DNA from 4 places in the Bacillus sp. CGMCC 1.16607 genome. Region 2 is predicted to be linked to each of the others. Evidence: riboswitches for the same ligand, from Rfam matches in the RefSeq annotation. Region 2 holds a riboswitch; each other region holds the start of a gene.
The links. A riboswitch is a leader RNA that binds a small molecule or an ion and turns the genes downstream of it on or off. The one in region 2 is predicted to bind S-adenosylmethionine.
Positions count from the first base shown of each region.

Region 1: it holds a riboswitch for S-adenosylmethionine, as region 2 does, so the genes downstream of both, mtnW (2,3-diketo-5-methylthiopentyl-1-phosphate enolase) here and fbpA (Fur-regulated basic protein FbpA) in region 2, are expected to answer to the same signal.
Region 3: it holds a riboswitch for S-adenosylmethionine, as region 2 does, so the genes downstream of both, ACFSO7_RS10365 (ABC transporter permease) here and fbpA (Fur-regulated basic protein FbpA) in region 2, are expected to answer to the same signal.
Region 4: it holds a riboswitch for S-adenosylmethionine, as region 2 does, so the genes downstream of both, ACFSO7_RS12525 (homoserine dehydrogenase) here and fbpA (Fur-regulated basic protein FbpA) in region 2, are expected to answer to the same signal.

Region 1 is NZ_JBHUJX010000008.1:396,552-399,798, forward strand. Features, by position in the region: gene ACFSO7_RS04795 (pyridoxal phosphate-dependent aminotransferase) at 99-1,271, shown strand; SAM riboswitch class I at 1,362-1,474, shown strand; gene mtnW (2,3-diketo-5-methylthiopentyl-1-phosphate enolase) at 1,550-2,764, shown strand; gene ACFSO7_RS04805 (2-hydroxy-3-keto-5-methylthiopentenyl-1-phosphate phosphatase) at 2,764-3,247, shown strand, end outside.
Region 2 is NZ_JBHUJX010000012.1:161,907-165,153, forward strand. Features, by position in the region: gene ACFSO7_RS08000 (nuclear transport factor 2 family protein) at 1-118, shown strand, start outside; gene ACFSO7_RS08005 (multicopper oxidase domain-containing protein) at 182-1,246, opposite strand; SAM riboswitch class I at 1,534-1,642, shown strand; gene fbpA (Fur-regulated basic protein FbpA) at 1,735-1,890, shown strand; gene ACFSO7_RS08015 (L,D-transpeptidase family protein) at 1,953-2,447, shown strand; gene ACFSO7_RS08020 (hypothetical protein) at 2,531-2,668, shown strand; gene ACFSO7_RS08025 (MFS transporter) at 2,703-3,247, opposite strand, start outside.
Region 3 is NZ_JBHUJX010000018.1:34,365-37,611, forward strand. Features, by position in the region: gene ACFSO7_RS10360 (ABC transporter permease) at 1-209, opposite strand, end outside; gene ACFSO7_RS10365 (ABC transporter permease) at 212-1,138, opposite strand; SAM riboswitch class I at 1,366-1,474, opposite strand; SAM riboswitch class I at 1,595-1,704, opposite strand; gene ACFSO7_RS10370 (alpha/beta fold hydrolase) at 1,897-2,772, opposite strand; gene ACFSO7_RS10375 (hypothetical protein) at 2,927-3,247, shown strand, end outside.
Region 4 is NZ_JBHUJX010000019.1:20,274-23,520, reverse strand. Features, by position in the region: gene ACFSO7_RS12535 (hypothetical protein) at 1-172, shown strand, start outside; gene ACFSO7_RS12530 (SET domain-containing protein) at 253-858, opposite strand; gene ACFSO7_RS12525 (homoserine dehydrogenase) at 1,069-2,331, opposite strand; SAM riboswitch class I at 2,425-2,536, opposite strand; gene ACFSO7_RS12520 (hypothetical protein) at 2,679-3,206, opposite strand.

The sequences.
Region 1 (3,247 bases), on a different contig from region 2:
GTTAAATCATTGGGGGTCAGTCCCCCAACACGTTAAAGTGGTGAAACGATGGGGGACTGACCCCCAGTACGTTAATACGTTGAAGTAGGTGGATGTTGATGAGGTCTTTTCCGCAGTCAGATTTGTTAAATAGTTTGCCGAAGCAGTTTTTTGCGTCTTTAGTGAAAAAGGTGTCACACTATATTGCTAATGGCTATGATGTAATTAATTTAGGGCAAGGTAATCCAGATCAGCCGACGCCTGATCATATTGTGAAAAAGCTTCAAGAGGCTGCTGCCAATCCAAAAAATCATAAGTATTCACCTTTCCAAGGGTATAAATACTTGAAGCAAGCGGCTGCCAATTTTTATGAACGAGAATATGGTGTCCAGTTGAATCCAGACGAAGAGGTGGCTATTTTGTTCGGAGGGAAGGCAGGGCTTGTAGAAATTCCACAATGCCTATTAAATCCTGGAGACACCATACTAGTCCCTGATCCCGGTTATCCCGATTATTTATCAGGTGTAGCCCTTGCAAAGGCAAATATGGCTATTATGCCTTTACTTGAAGAAAATCATTTCCTACCAAATTATGAAAATATCGATCCTGCCATTCTAGAGAAGTCAAAACTTATGTTTATTAATTATCCAAATAACCCGACAGGTGCAACTGCAACACCTGAATTTTTTTCGAAAACAGTAGAGCTGGCAAAGAAGAACAATATTTGTGTTGTTCACGATTTTGCCTATGGAGCCATTGGGTTTGATGGTAAAAAGCCTCTTAGCTTCTTACAAACGGAAGGTGCAAAAGATATTGGGATTGAGATTTATACATTATCAAAAACATATAATATGGCTGGCTGGCGGGTTGGATTTGCTGTCGGAAATCGAAGTGTAATTTCAACGATTGAACTTATGCAGGATCACTTATATGTGAGTATTTTTGGCGCGGTTCAAGAAGCTGCAGCAGAGGCGTTAAACGCTTCACAACAATGTGTAGAAGAACTAAACGATCTTTATGAATCACGAAGAAATGTACTGATAGAGGGATTGAAGTCCATCGGATGGAATGTAACAGCCCCAAAGGGTTCCTTTTTTGCTTGGTTAAAGGTCCCAGAAGGATTTACCTCAGAAGAATTTGCCGACTATTTATTAGAGAAGGTGCAAATTGCTGTCGCACCTGGACTTGGATTTGGGAGTTATGGGGAAGGTTATGTTCGCGTTGGCTTATTAACCTCGGAAGAAAGGATGCACGAAGCAGTTAGAAGAATCCAATCTTTGAAAATATTCTAAAAAATATGTTGACAACTTAAAAAAATCCTGTCATAATCCATATTAATTTGAGAAAACAATATCATTAACTTTAAAATAGAATAAACGATTTTCTTATCAAGAGCAGGCGGAGGGACTAGCCCAATGAAGCCCGGCAACCGATTTTATGAATAATTCATAAAGCACGGTGCTAATTCTTGCAGCATAAAGCTGATAGATAAGAGGACGTTAGTTTGTCACGCTAACCTCTTCTTATTTGAAGAGGTTTTTTTATTGCTTTAGGGAAGGAAGTATCCATCATGAATGATTTAATAGCAACGTATTTGATAAAAGAAATAAATGGAAGCCCGTTAAAAAAAGCTGAAGAAATAGCTTTAGGTTTAACCATCGGTTCTTGGACAGACCTGCCTGAACTTGAACAAAATCAACTGAAAAAGCATAAAGGTAAAGTTGTTTCGATTGAAGAGATAACTGATAAGGAAGGCGAAGCCATTATAAAAATTGCCTATCCGCTTCTAAACTTTTCAGCGGATATACCGGCGATATTAACAACCGTATTTGGAAAGCTTTCGCTTGATGGTAAAGTCAAACTTATCGATTTAACTTTCCCTGAACAGTTAAAAAAAGCTTTTCCGGGTCCTAGATACGGAATAGAAGGCATTAGAAAATTGCTCAATGTCTACAATCGTCCTCTACTCATGAGTATTTTCAAAGGCGTAATCGGTAGAGATCTTGATTTTTTATCTAAACAACTAATGGCACAAAGCTTTGGTGGAATTGACATCGTCAAGGATGATGAAATTCTCTTTGAAAACGAACTTACCCCATTTGAAAAACGAATTGTTGCTGGTAAGAAAATATTAAAAACAACTCTTGAAGAAACGGGCAATCGAACCTTGTATGCTGTTAATTTAACAGGAAGATCATCTAGTCTAAGAGATAAAGCAAGAAAAGCGGCTGAATTAGGAGCAGATGTATTATTATTTAATGTATTTTCATACGGATTAGATAGTTTACAAGAATTACGTGAAGATCAAGAAATTGGATTACCGATAATGGCTCACCCTGCTGTTAGTGGATCTTTTCTTTCTTCAAGTCATTACGGATTCTCACATGCTTTGATTTTAGGAAAATTACTGCGATATGCTGGAGCAGATTTCTCCTTATTCCCTTCACCATATGGATCGGTTGCACTTGAGAAAGTGAAAACATTGGCAATCAAACAAGAGCTTTTGAAAGAAGATGAATTCTTTTTAAAGACATTCCCTGTTCCATCGGCAGGAATTCATCCAGGACTCGTTCCGTTATTAATCAATGATTTCGGTACTGACTCTATTATCAATGCTGGTGGTGGTGTACATGGACACCCAGGAGGGGCATCATCAGGGGGAAAAGCTTTTCGACAAGCAATTGATATCCACTTATTAGGAAAAACTCTACAAGAAGGCGCATCATACTATCCAGAATTAAAGGTAGCCCTAGAGCTTTGGGGACCTAAGGAGGTAAGAGCCTAATGATAAAACCAGTCATTTATTGTGATTTTGATGGCACCATCACAGAGAAGGATAATATTATTGCCATCATGAATGAGTTTGCACCACCTGAATGGGAGCCAATTAAAAACGATATTTTGTCTCAAAAAATTAGTATCGAAGAAGGCGTTGGTAAAATGTTTGCTTTATTACCAAGTACCTTAAAGGATGAAATTGTTCAGTTTTCGTTGAAACACGCTGTCATCCGCGAAGGCTTCAACGAATTACTGCAGTTGACTAAGGGAGAAAATATTCCTTTCTATGTCGTTAGTGGGGGGATTGATTTCTTCGTACACCCTATTTTGGAACAAGTAGGATTCATTGGAAATATTTATTGTAACAGTGCTGATTTTTCTAAGCAAAACATTCAAATCCGATGGCCAAATCCTTGTGACCAAAATTGTCAAAACGGCTGTGGTTGTTGTAAACCAAGCATTATCCGGAAATTAAAAAGCGAAAATGAAT
Region 2 (3,247 bases):
GAACCATGTGATTGACCACGAATATTTAACAGGGAGAGCAGATGGGTCTACTGGGGAAGCGATTGCTATATATGAAGTGAATGATACACATATAGTAAAGGTTTGGTTTATTAAATAACCTATAACATAAAAAGTAGCGACCTGGAATTACAGGTCGCTACTATCAAAAGATTAATAATGTTTAATGCCCACTTGCTACACTACCATCGTCTTTCCCATCCTTTGTTACTTTCAAGATACCAACGGCACCTTTTGTTGCATGGTTAAATTGGTGAGTAACGATCGGATAGTTTCCTTCTTTTGTGACAGTGAATTCGACGACAGCACCACCACTAGCAGGTAACATGACAGTTTGCATGCCTTTCATGTGATTAAATGGATTTCCATCTATATATACATCATCGAAAATGGTCCCTACCACGTGGAAACTGCTTACTTCATTTGGTCCAACATTGTTGACATAAAATCGAACGCGATCTCCCACTTTAGCAATAAGAGGAGTGTCTACTAAACTAGTTGTTGTCCCATTAGTATTTAATTGACCTTCTTTAAGTGCTTTTGTTGAAAAAACGACATTTGTAGGGACTCCATTTTTAAAATCTTCAAGATCATTGTATTTATACCATTCATTTTGAACGATAACGAATTCACGGTCTATTTGGCCATCATTTGGATAACCATCTTTAGGCTTAACAATAATGACTCCGTGCATACCGTTCGCAATATGTGAAAGAACTGGCTTTGTTCCACAATGGTACATAAACACCCCAGGTTTATTGGCAGGGTAAGTAAACGAACCGCTTTCATTAGGCATAACATCAATGAAGTCTTTAGACGGTGCTGCGTGTACAGCATGGAAATCCATACTGTGTGGAATCGAAGGGTCCATATTCTTTAATTTAAAGTTAATGGTATCTCCTTCGTTAACGACAACGACAGGACCAGGCGCTTGCCCATTGAATGTCCAGGCTTTATACACATTTCCTTCACTAATCTCAATATCTGTAATCTGAGCGGTCATTTCCACATTCACTTCATTTTTACCAATACGTTCAAGCTTTAACGGAACAGGTGGTTGATTTAAATCTTTATGTGTTTCAATGAGGTTTGGAGTTGAAGCAGTCGTTTCAGCTTTTTTTTCTTGTTGTGGTTTTACAGATGTGGTATCAGTATTGCATGCTGTTAGTAATAGAATCATAGAGGCAGTAGTTAGAGAATATTTCCATAATTTTTGATGAACCTTCATGTTATTTCCTCCTAATAAAAAATTATTTTAATATGTGATTACAAGTTAATTGTATTCTCTGTCATGAATGATTAACGTGACTGCCATCACGCATTTTGAAAGCGTATTTGAACGTTATGTGAACTACTTCACATACATGTGATATATTCCACATTGTTGAATATTAGTCCCTATTTTTATAGTAATAATGTTATATCGGGAAAATTTAAATTAAGTAAATATTTTTTTGGTACATTAATATTTGACATCACAATGGAAAACCATTATAGTAAATTCCAATTAAATATTTCTTATCCAGAGAGGTGGAGGGAATTGGCCCTAAGATACCTCGGCAACAGGCACTACTTAGTGCACTGTGCCAATTCCAACAAGTGTTATTTGCTTGATAGATAAGAGGTGCGGTCGAAGAACATAAATAACCCCTTCTTGCTATTGTAAAAGCGATAAGAAGGGGTTTTTTATTTTATGATTAGATCGGAGGCGTGGTTATGAATATTTTTCGCGAAACAGAAGAGGAAACGAAGAAAGAGTTTCTTATAAATGAACTATTGGAAATGGGAATTTTCAAAAGTAGAAATTTACAGCTTTTCGAACTATCTTTAGCTGAATTGGAAGAGGAATATCAAAAATTTAGAGGAAGTTAACTAAATAGGCACTGGCAGCACTCCCCTTGCATATTGTAAAAGAAAAAAGGTGTGGTGGACAAATGCTCCATACGGTTAAGCTAGGTGAGTATTTGGCTTTAATTGCCTCTAATTATCGAATCTCATTACAAAAATTATTGGCTGCAAATCCAGGAATCAATCCAAATCATTTATTTGTCGGTCAAAAAATTCAAATACCCGGTTTGCCTGATCCAAATACGATTCCTTATCATATTCAAGTTTCTTTAGGACAAAGAAGACTAACATTATTTCATCACGGGCAAATCTTTAAAACGTATCCAATTGCCGTTGGAAAAATACTTACTAAGACTCCGTTAGGTGATTATGTAATCGTTAATCGCGAGCCGAATCCAGGCGGACCGTTCGGAGTTCTATGGTTGTCCCTTTCAAGACGAGGCTATGGTATTCATGGAACGAATAATCCATCTTCGATAGGTAAGGCTGTGTCTCATGGCTGTATTCGCATGCAAAATAAAGATGTATTAGAATTGGCTGGTTATGTTCCGAATGGTACAAGAGTCATCATCCAAGCATGATTTTTTGGGGATATTTTCTAATGTCCTGAGGGATGCTAGTGATAGGCATCTTGTTTGAAATAAGAAATATAGGGGGCTACTATGTGAAGAATGAGCCTAAATTTCCTTCTAGAGAACATCTTGATCAAGCTTTTACCATTCTTCAAGACAAAATTACGAGAATAGCAGTAGAGGAAGAAGAGGAAATGCTGCAGATGGAACAAGAACAAAATAAAACGTAAGATGGTTCTCTCCTAAGAGGACCATCTTACGTTTTTAAGGATTCAAATTCGGAACTTTTTGAAGGATCTTCTTATGTTCCTTTATTACATTTACACGTAATGACCATAAAAGAAAAATCAAACCGAAGAGGAAATATAATGAACCATTAATAACACCCATAGTTCTTGGATCGAAGACCTCGAGTAATACTCCGGTTAAAAACATTGAAAGTCCTAATAAAGTATTCGCCAGTGTCGCAGATAAACCAAAATACATTCCTTGTAATTTTAACGGAACTGTTTCCATTACGACAGTATCAATTAGCGTATTGCTAACACCACCAAAGATGGTTAAAATTCCAAATAACAAAACAACAAGAGCAAAAGATTGAGATTGACTGACGATGAACAAAATTAAACCTTCCACCATCATACAGATAAAAGCGAATAACAGGTAATGACCCTTTATCCATTTCGTTATTATTGGACTAACGATGAACCCCGTGCCAAGTACACTGTACAAAATTCCAACTCCCAAGTCAGCCGCCTGAAAAGTGTCGATCGCATACACACTAATAAGCACATTTTCAATTCCATTTG
Region 3 (3,247 bases), on a different contig from region 2:
CTGTGCTGAACCATATAGGGTCCGATAACGGAAAGAAGAATGATCATTACTAATAAAGTAAATCCAAGCATTGCAAGCTTGTTACGAATCATTTTTGTTACTACTTCATGCCAAAAGCTTTTTTGTGGTTTGGCAATTAGAACTTGCTTTACATGATCTCTGTCTACTGGTCGAAAAAGATCGTCCAAATCAGTTGAATAGTTTCCCACGCTTATTCACCTCCACTAGATAATTTAATACGCGGATCTATTAATCTGTAACAAATATCAATAACAAACAAGGTCACGATTAAAATCACGCTATAGAAAATTGTTGTTCCTAAAATCACGGGATAATCACGGTTAAAAATACTATCTACAAAGTATTTTCCGATCCCTGGAATAGCAAAAATCTTTTCAACAACAAAGGTCCCTGTAATAACTGCAGCGAATAGCGGACCTATAAACGAAACGACCGGAATAAGAGCATTGCGAATCCCGTGTTTCCAAACAATTTCAAAAGTTGTCAAGCCCTTTGCTTCAGCCGTCTTAATATAATTTTGATTTAAGACTTCTAACATGCTGGTTCTTACAAAACGAGCGATAATGGCTAAAGGTCCGACTGCTAAAGCAAGAGTTGGCAATAAGGTATGTTTCCATGTTCCCCAAGAAGCAACTGGCAGAAGTCCCCATTCGACTGCAACATATTTAATAAGTAAGGGAGCGAAAATAAAGCTTGGAACAGAAATTCCAATAATAGCTATAAACATTGATTGATAATCTAACAATCTATTATGATGAAGGGCTGCCATGACACCTAGACCAATACCAAAAATAATAGCCAAGATAAGAGATTGAATTCCCAATATTGCCGAAGGAGCGAATCCTTCCAAAATTAGCGTATTTACATCTCTTGTTTTTGATTGAATCGAAGGACCTAAATCTAACTGGACTAAATTTTTCAAATAAAGTATGTATTGGATCGGTAAAGGTTCATCTAAGTTGTATTTTGCTCGCATGTTTTTTAATGTTTCTTCTGGCAATGCTTTGGCATCTGTTGCGAACGGATCGCCTGGAATGTAATGCATAATAAAAAATGTAAGTGTAACAATAATCCACAGGGTAACGATCATTGCCATTAAACGTTTAAATATAAACATCATTTTCAATCAACCCCTTACAAATAATTAGTTTTCCTATAAGAATACTATGAATTATAGTTTGAAAAAGCCCTAAATTAATTTCCACTTATCCCCAACTCACAACTTGATCAATTAAGTTGGTTCGAGCCAAAATGAAACCTTTTCCACTTCATGATCACTCCTTATACAATTGAAAAAGCCCCTCACCATAAATAAGATGAGGAGCTTCTAGCGAACAAATACTCATCTTATCTTTCAGGTTATTTCTTCCTGATGGAATTGGCACAGTATTCTTTTCAAGAACCCGCTGCCGAGGTTTCATAGGGCCAGACCCTCCACCTCTCTGGATAAGAAAATTATTAAATTTTTAAATAATAATATAATTATTCTAAAATAACAAATTACCTAAATTTATTTTCAAAACAGAAAATCCTCTTCTTGAAGAAAGAAGAGGATTGAATAATAAATCGTCTCTTCTTATCTTTCAGGTCTTGTCACCTGATGGATTTGGCACAGTATTTTCTAAGGAGAATCTGCTGCCGAGGTTTCGCAGGGCCATGTCCCTCCACCTCTCTGGATAAGAATTAAATTATTTAACTATTTAACAAAACTAAGGATAATACGTTTCTCTTACATAGTCAACCATTTTATTATTATTTTCTCAAAAAAGTTTCATTGTTAATGATAAGGGAAAGGTTCTTATACCGATATTTTTTATTACCGGGCTTTTACATTATAGGTGAAAGAATCGAAAATTAATCTATGAATCATTCAGACTAATAATACGTTTTTATAAATGAAATCATATCACGGTTTATCTTCTTTAGCATTTCTTCGGAAGCGAAATGGCCCATATCGTAGAAATGGCTAGCAGTAATATTAGGAATGATCTTTTTAGCTGTTTCTATCATTCTTTCACCTGGAAAGAAAATATCCTTTTTCCCACCAATAATCATTGTCGGAGCTGAATATTTATTGAGCTCGCTTGCTGTTGTCAGCTTTGGCATTTCCTGTTCTAATTTGGTACTTCGGAATATCTCCATAATAATGTCAGCATCCATATCCTTCATGCAATAATCTGACATTGCATCTGCTATTTTTTTCATATACTTTTTATTTCCCGTCATTTTTAAGCTTAGAAGTGGAATTAATATTTTTCTGATCATTTCTATCTTTGACCCTAGTAAAATTCCAGCCGGGGCATATAGAATTGAACAAGCTATTCTTTCGGGAAAATAGGTAGCAAGGCGTAAGATAATTCCCCCACCATAGGATGGACCCGCAAATGCAGCCTTTTCAATTTGAAAATGATCCATTAAATCAAGGATCCACAAAGCAAAACTATTATCTTTTGCAGATATTCTTGTTTCTGAACTGTATCCTGGATGACCTATTGTATCAGGTGAATATACACGGTATTCTGACAGTAAGTCGGAAAACCATGATAACGTCATTGGATTAATACAATTTCCTCCTTGGAAAATAAATAGTGGTTTTCCCTCCTTCGGTCCGGTTACCAATATATGCGTTTTACCATACCTAGTTTCCACATACTCTCTTTCAAACTGAACATTAAATGACTTTAAATATATTTCATAATATGATTGTAATTTCTTTCTGCTATCATCGTTTACATAGATCGTATGACTCATAATAATGACCTCACTTCAATTTGACTCTTTCACTATGATTTCTGCTTAAAGAGAAAATTTCCTTCTTTCGACAACCGGACAATTTATTTTGGAATGTTCAATCTTTGCCTTTCATATGATAAAAGGGAAACAAAAGGAGGAGTCATTCAAAAAAATGAATGTATTTCATTGGTACGTTATTTTCACATTATTATTAACTACTTTGTTATCTATGATTTTTGCCATACGAAAAAAATCAACTTTAGTACATATGCCTGGGATGGTTATATCGATGTATTTAGGTATGAATGTTGGTTTAACAGCAGGAGTGCTTTTCGGATCTATTTATCAAGGAAACTTGTATCTTTCAACGATACTAGCAATGCTACTTGGAATAGTAGCAGGAACTCTATGTGGATTGATTTTTGGCGTATTACCCGCAATAGAGGGATTTATGGCTGGTGTAATGGGTGGAATGATGGGAGCTATGCTCGGA
Region 4 (3,247 bases), on a different contig from region 2:
TGAACAATTCCATATTGGGGCAGCTCCGATCGGTCCAAGAGAACTTGGTCGAAATAGCAACTATGTTTTTGCCTTGCCCGCACGTTATAATTTTGCCTTCCCGACTGGCTATGAGGAAGTGGAAAAGATATTAAATGATCATGCACTTCAGCCAACAGAAAATATGGAGTAGCTAGTAATGGAGTATAGGAATCTATAGGTGCGGAATTTTAGCACTTTCTATCCAATCAGTGCCTGTATAAGCACAAGGAGTTAGTACTTTCTTTTAGAAGAACGATTATAATAATTGCTTTTGATGGAATCAAGTAGAATATTTTCGGTAGCTGCGAACTGAATTTTCACCATAGAATTGGGATCAATGAGATGAATGAGTGGTTGATCTATATCTTTAAAATACTTTAAAGCCTCCAATGCTTGTTGATCCCATTCTTTGTAATAATGTAAAAGATCATCAGGGTTAACCTTCTTTCGTTTCGTTCCTTCCTCTGGGATGCAATCAAAAGACATTCCAACATTATAGGTCCCGTAATCACTTGTTAATTGTTCACCAGGTAGAATGTCACGAATAGCTATTTCAAAGTCATAAGCTGTTCCTATACAATTCGCATGAAAACTATGATTTACATATCTGCCAAGATCCCAGCAAAGAATATATTGACCATTTTTATTACGGAAAGAATATTTATTGATAAATCTCCGTCTATGTTTATCCAATTTAGCAACAAACTCTGGTTCTAGTATTTGGTCCATCTCATCCAAAGCCCATGTAATGGTTCCTTTGGGAATAAATGTAGTTGCTATCACTCCAAATCCTATTTGATCATTGATATAATGTAACTTCGTATAAGGAAACATCATATGCGTTGTGCTCCTTTTTTGTTGATTTTTTATCTTATATACTATGCTGTCGGGACAAGTTTGTTGATGAAAGATTCGGTGACTATGTATGAAGGGGCAGGTACCATAATCGAACAGCGCTTGACACTGTTCGATTATTTATTAGCTTAGTTCAATCAATCTCTTCTTAACCAAGTTTATCAATGGTTGTCTAGCATATTCACCTTTACTTTATCCTTCATTTACGAATTCAGGCTGAACTACATTTGCATATAAGGTATGATTAAATACCTTTACTTCATATTTTTTAAAGTGGATAAGACTCTCGTATTCTTTCAGACTTCCCTTATATAAAATATAGCTTTTCTTAGAGCTAGATTGATATCCTGTTGTAAGGATTGTTCCATATTTAGCAAGTTGTGAATATAATTCTTCCGATCTAGCCTGACTTTTATCATAAAATAATAAGTAGATCTTTTGCCCATCACTTTGTTTCTCGCAAGATGTGTTGACTGTATTAATGTTTACCTCACGATTGATGGGTTTGGTTAAATATATCGATAATAAATCTTCGATGACTGCGCTAGAAGTCGCTTCTGCTCCAGCACCTGCTCCTTGTAAAGTCAAATAGCCAAGAATGTCAGTTTTTAGTCGAATAGCATTATCGACATTTTCGACTCCGTATAAAGGATGATCCGAATCAACAAAAACCGGCTTAATCTCGACATGTAAATCACTGTTTATAAGAACGAGATGTTTTACACGGAGTCCAAGCTGAGATGCCAATTGTATTTCATCTATTGTGATATTTGTAATACCTTCGACATTCACTTGCTTCCAATCAGGTTGACGGCCAAATATCCAATCGCATAACACCATTGCTTTAAAAAAAGCATCAATCCCTTCAATATCATTCGTTGGATCTGATTCTGCATATCCTTTTTGTTGAGCAAGTTCTAGGGCTTTCTCGAAGGAAGCTCCCGCTGTTCGCATATTGGATAAGATAAAGTTGGAGGTCCCATTAAGAATTCCTTCCACATTCTCAATTTGATTGCCTACTAGTAATTCCTTTATCGTTCTTAAAATAGGAATTCCTCCGGCTACGCTTGCTTCATACACAAAACGTACATGGTGAGCCGAAGCAAGATCCCTTAGTTCTTTTCCATGTTTGGCTATCAAGTCTTTATTGGCGGAAACTACATGGCAGCCAGATTGTAAAGCTCGCTTTATATAACTAAATGCTGGTTCGATGCCTCCCATTACCTCAATCACAACATCAGGAGCTTCGTTGAGAAATAAGTACTCAAAGCAAGTGGTAATTAACGTCTGCTTATCAATCTCACGAGGTTTTTCTTCATCCTTTATCAAAATCCCTGTAATTTCAAATGTTTTTCCAATTAATGAAGCGAATTTCTCCTCACGTTCTGTTAGTGCTGTATAAGTTCCAAAACCAACAGTCCCCAGACCCAATAAAGCCACTTTAATTTTTTTCATTGTTTACTCCTCTCGAATCTAAAGATTTAGGCTTATCGTGAAGAAAATAAAAACCCCTCCATCACGAGATAGAGAGGTTAAAAAAATTCCGATCTCTTATCTCTCAAAGTTAAAAAACTTTGAAGGATTTAGCACCTTTTCAAACGATATGTTTGAAGGTTGCCGGGCTTCGCAGGGCCTTTCCCTCCGCCACTCTTGATAAGACTATTCAAATTAATACAAATATTAACAGGAAAAAATTACATGGTCAATACTTTTATTACGACACATATTGCATGGGAGCAAATGAACAGTTTCAAAATACTAAGACTAACTTTTTCCTCTAGTACATTGTCTACCTTATTCGTTTATAAAGATTGACGATTTTTGCTATTTTCATATTCAGATATAATGATTAATTTCACCATAATCTCTTCTTCAAATCTTTCTATTAATTCATGAAAATTATTTTCATGAAAAACGATTTCCCCAGTACTTTCTGTCTTGACTAACATTACCCAATTTTTGGCTAAAACGTGATAAAGTGTGTTTAGTTGTTTCTTAGATAATTTCAGGTTGTCAATTTTTCCAGGGACGAAGGAAAAGTCAATTTCGGGTACAAATTCAAATTTCTCTTTTAGCCATGTTTGAATCCCGCCAAGTGTATTGAATTTCATTTTATAGCCGGTTTTTATGGCTTCTACTATGTCTTCGTTATGAGTTTCCGCATACGAAAAAAATGTGTCATAACTGTAATATGGCTCCTCAGCTACTTTAAAGGGAGAGATGTCTTCATTAACTTTACTGGAAAGTATTAGATCATCGGAAATACCAAACCTTCGTGCACGTTCCAATAAAATAGCAGTATGTTGGGAGAGTTTAGCTTTTCTACTCATGAATAGACCTTCTTTCATTTGAAATATGTTTCTCTTAATAT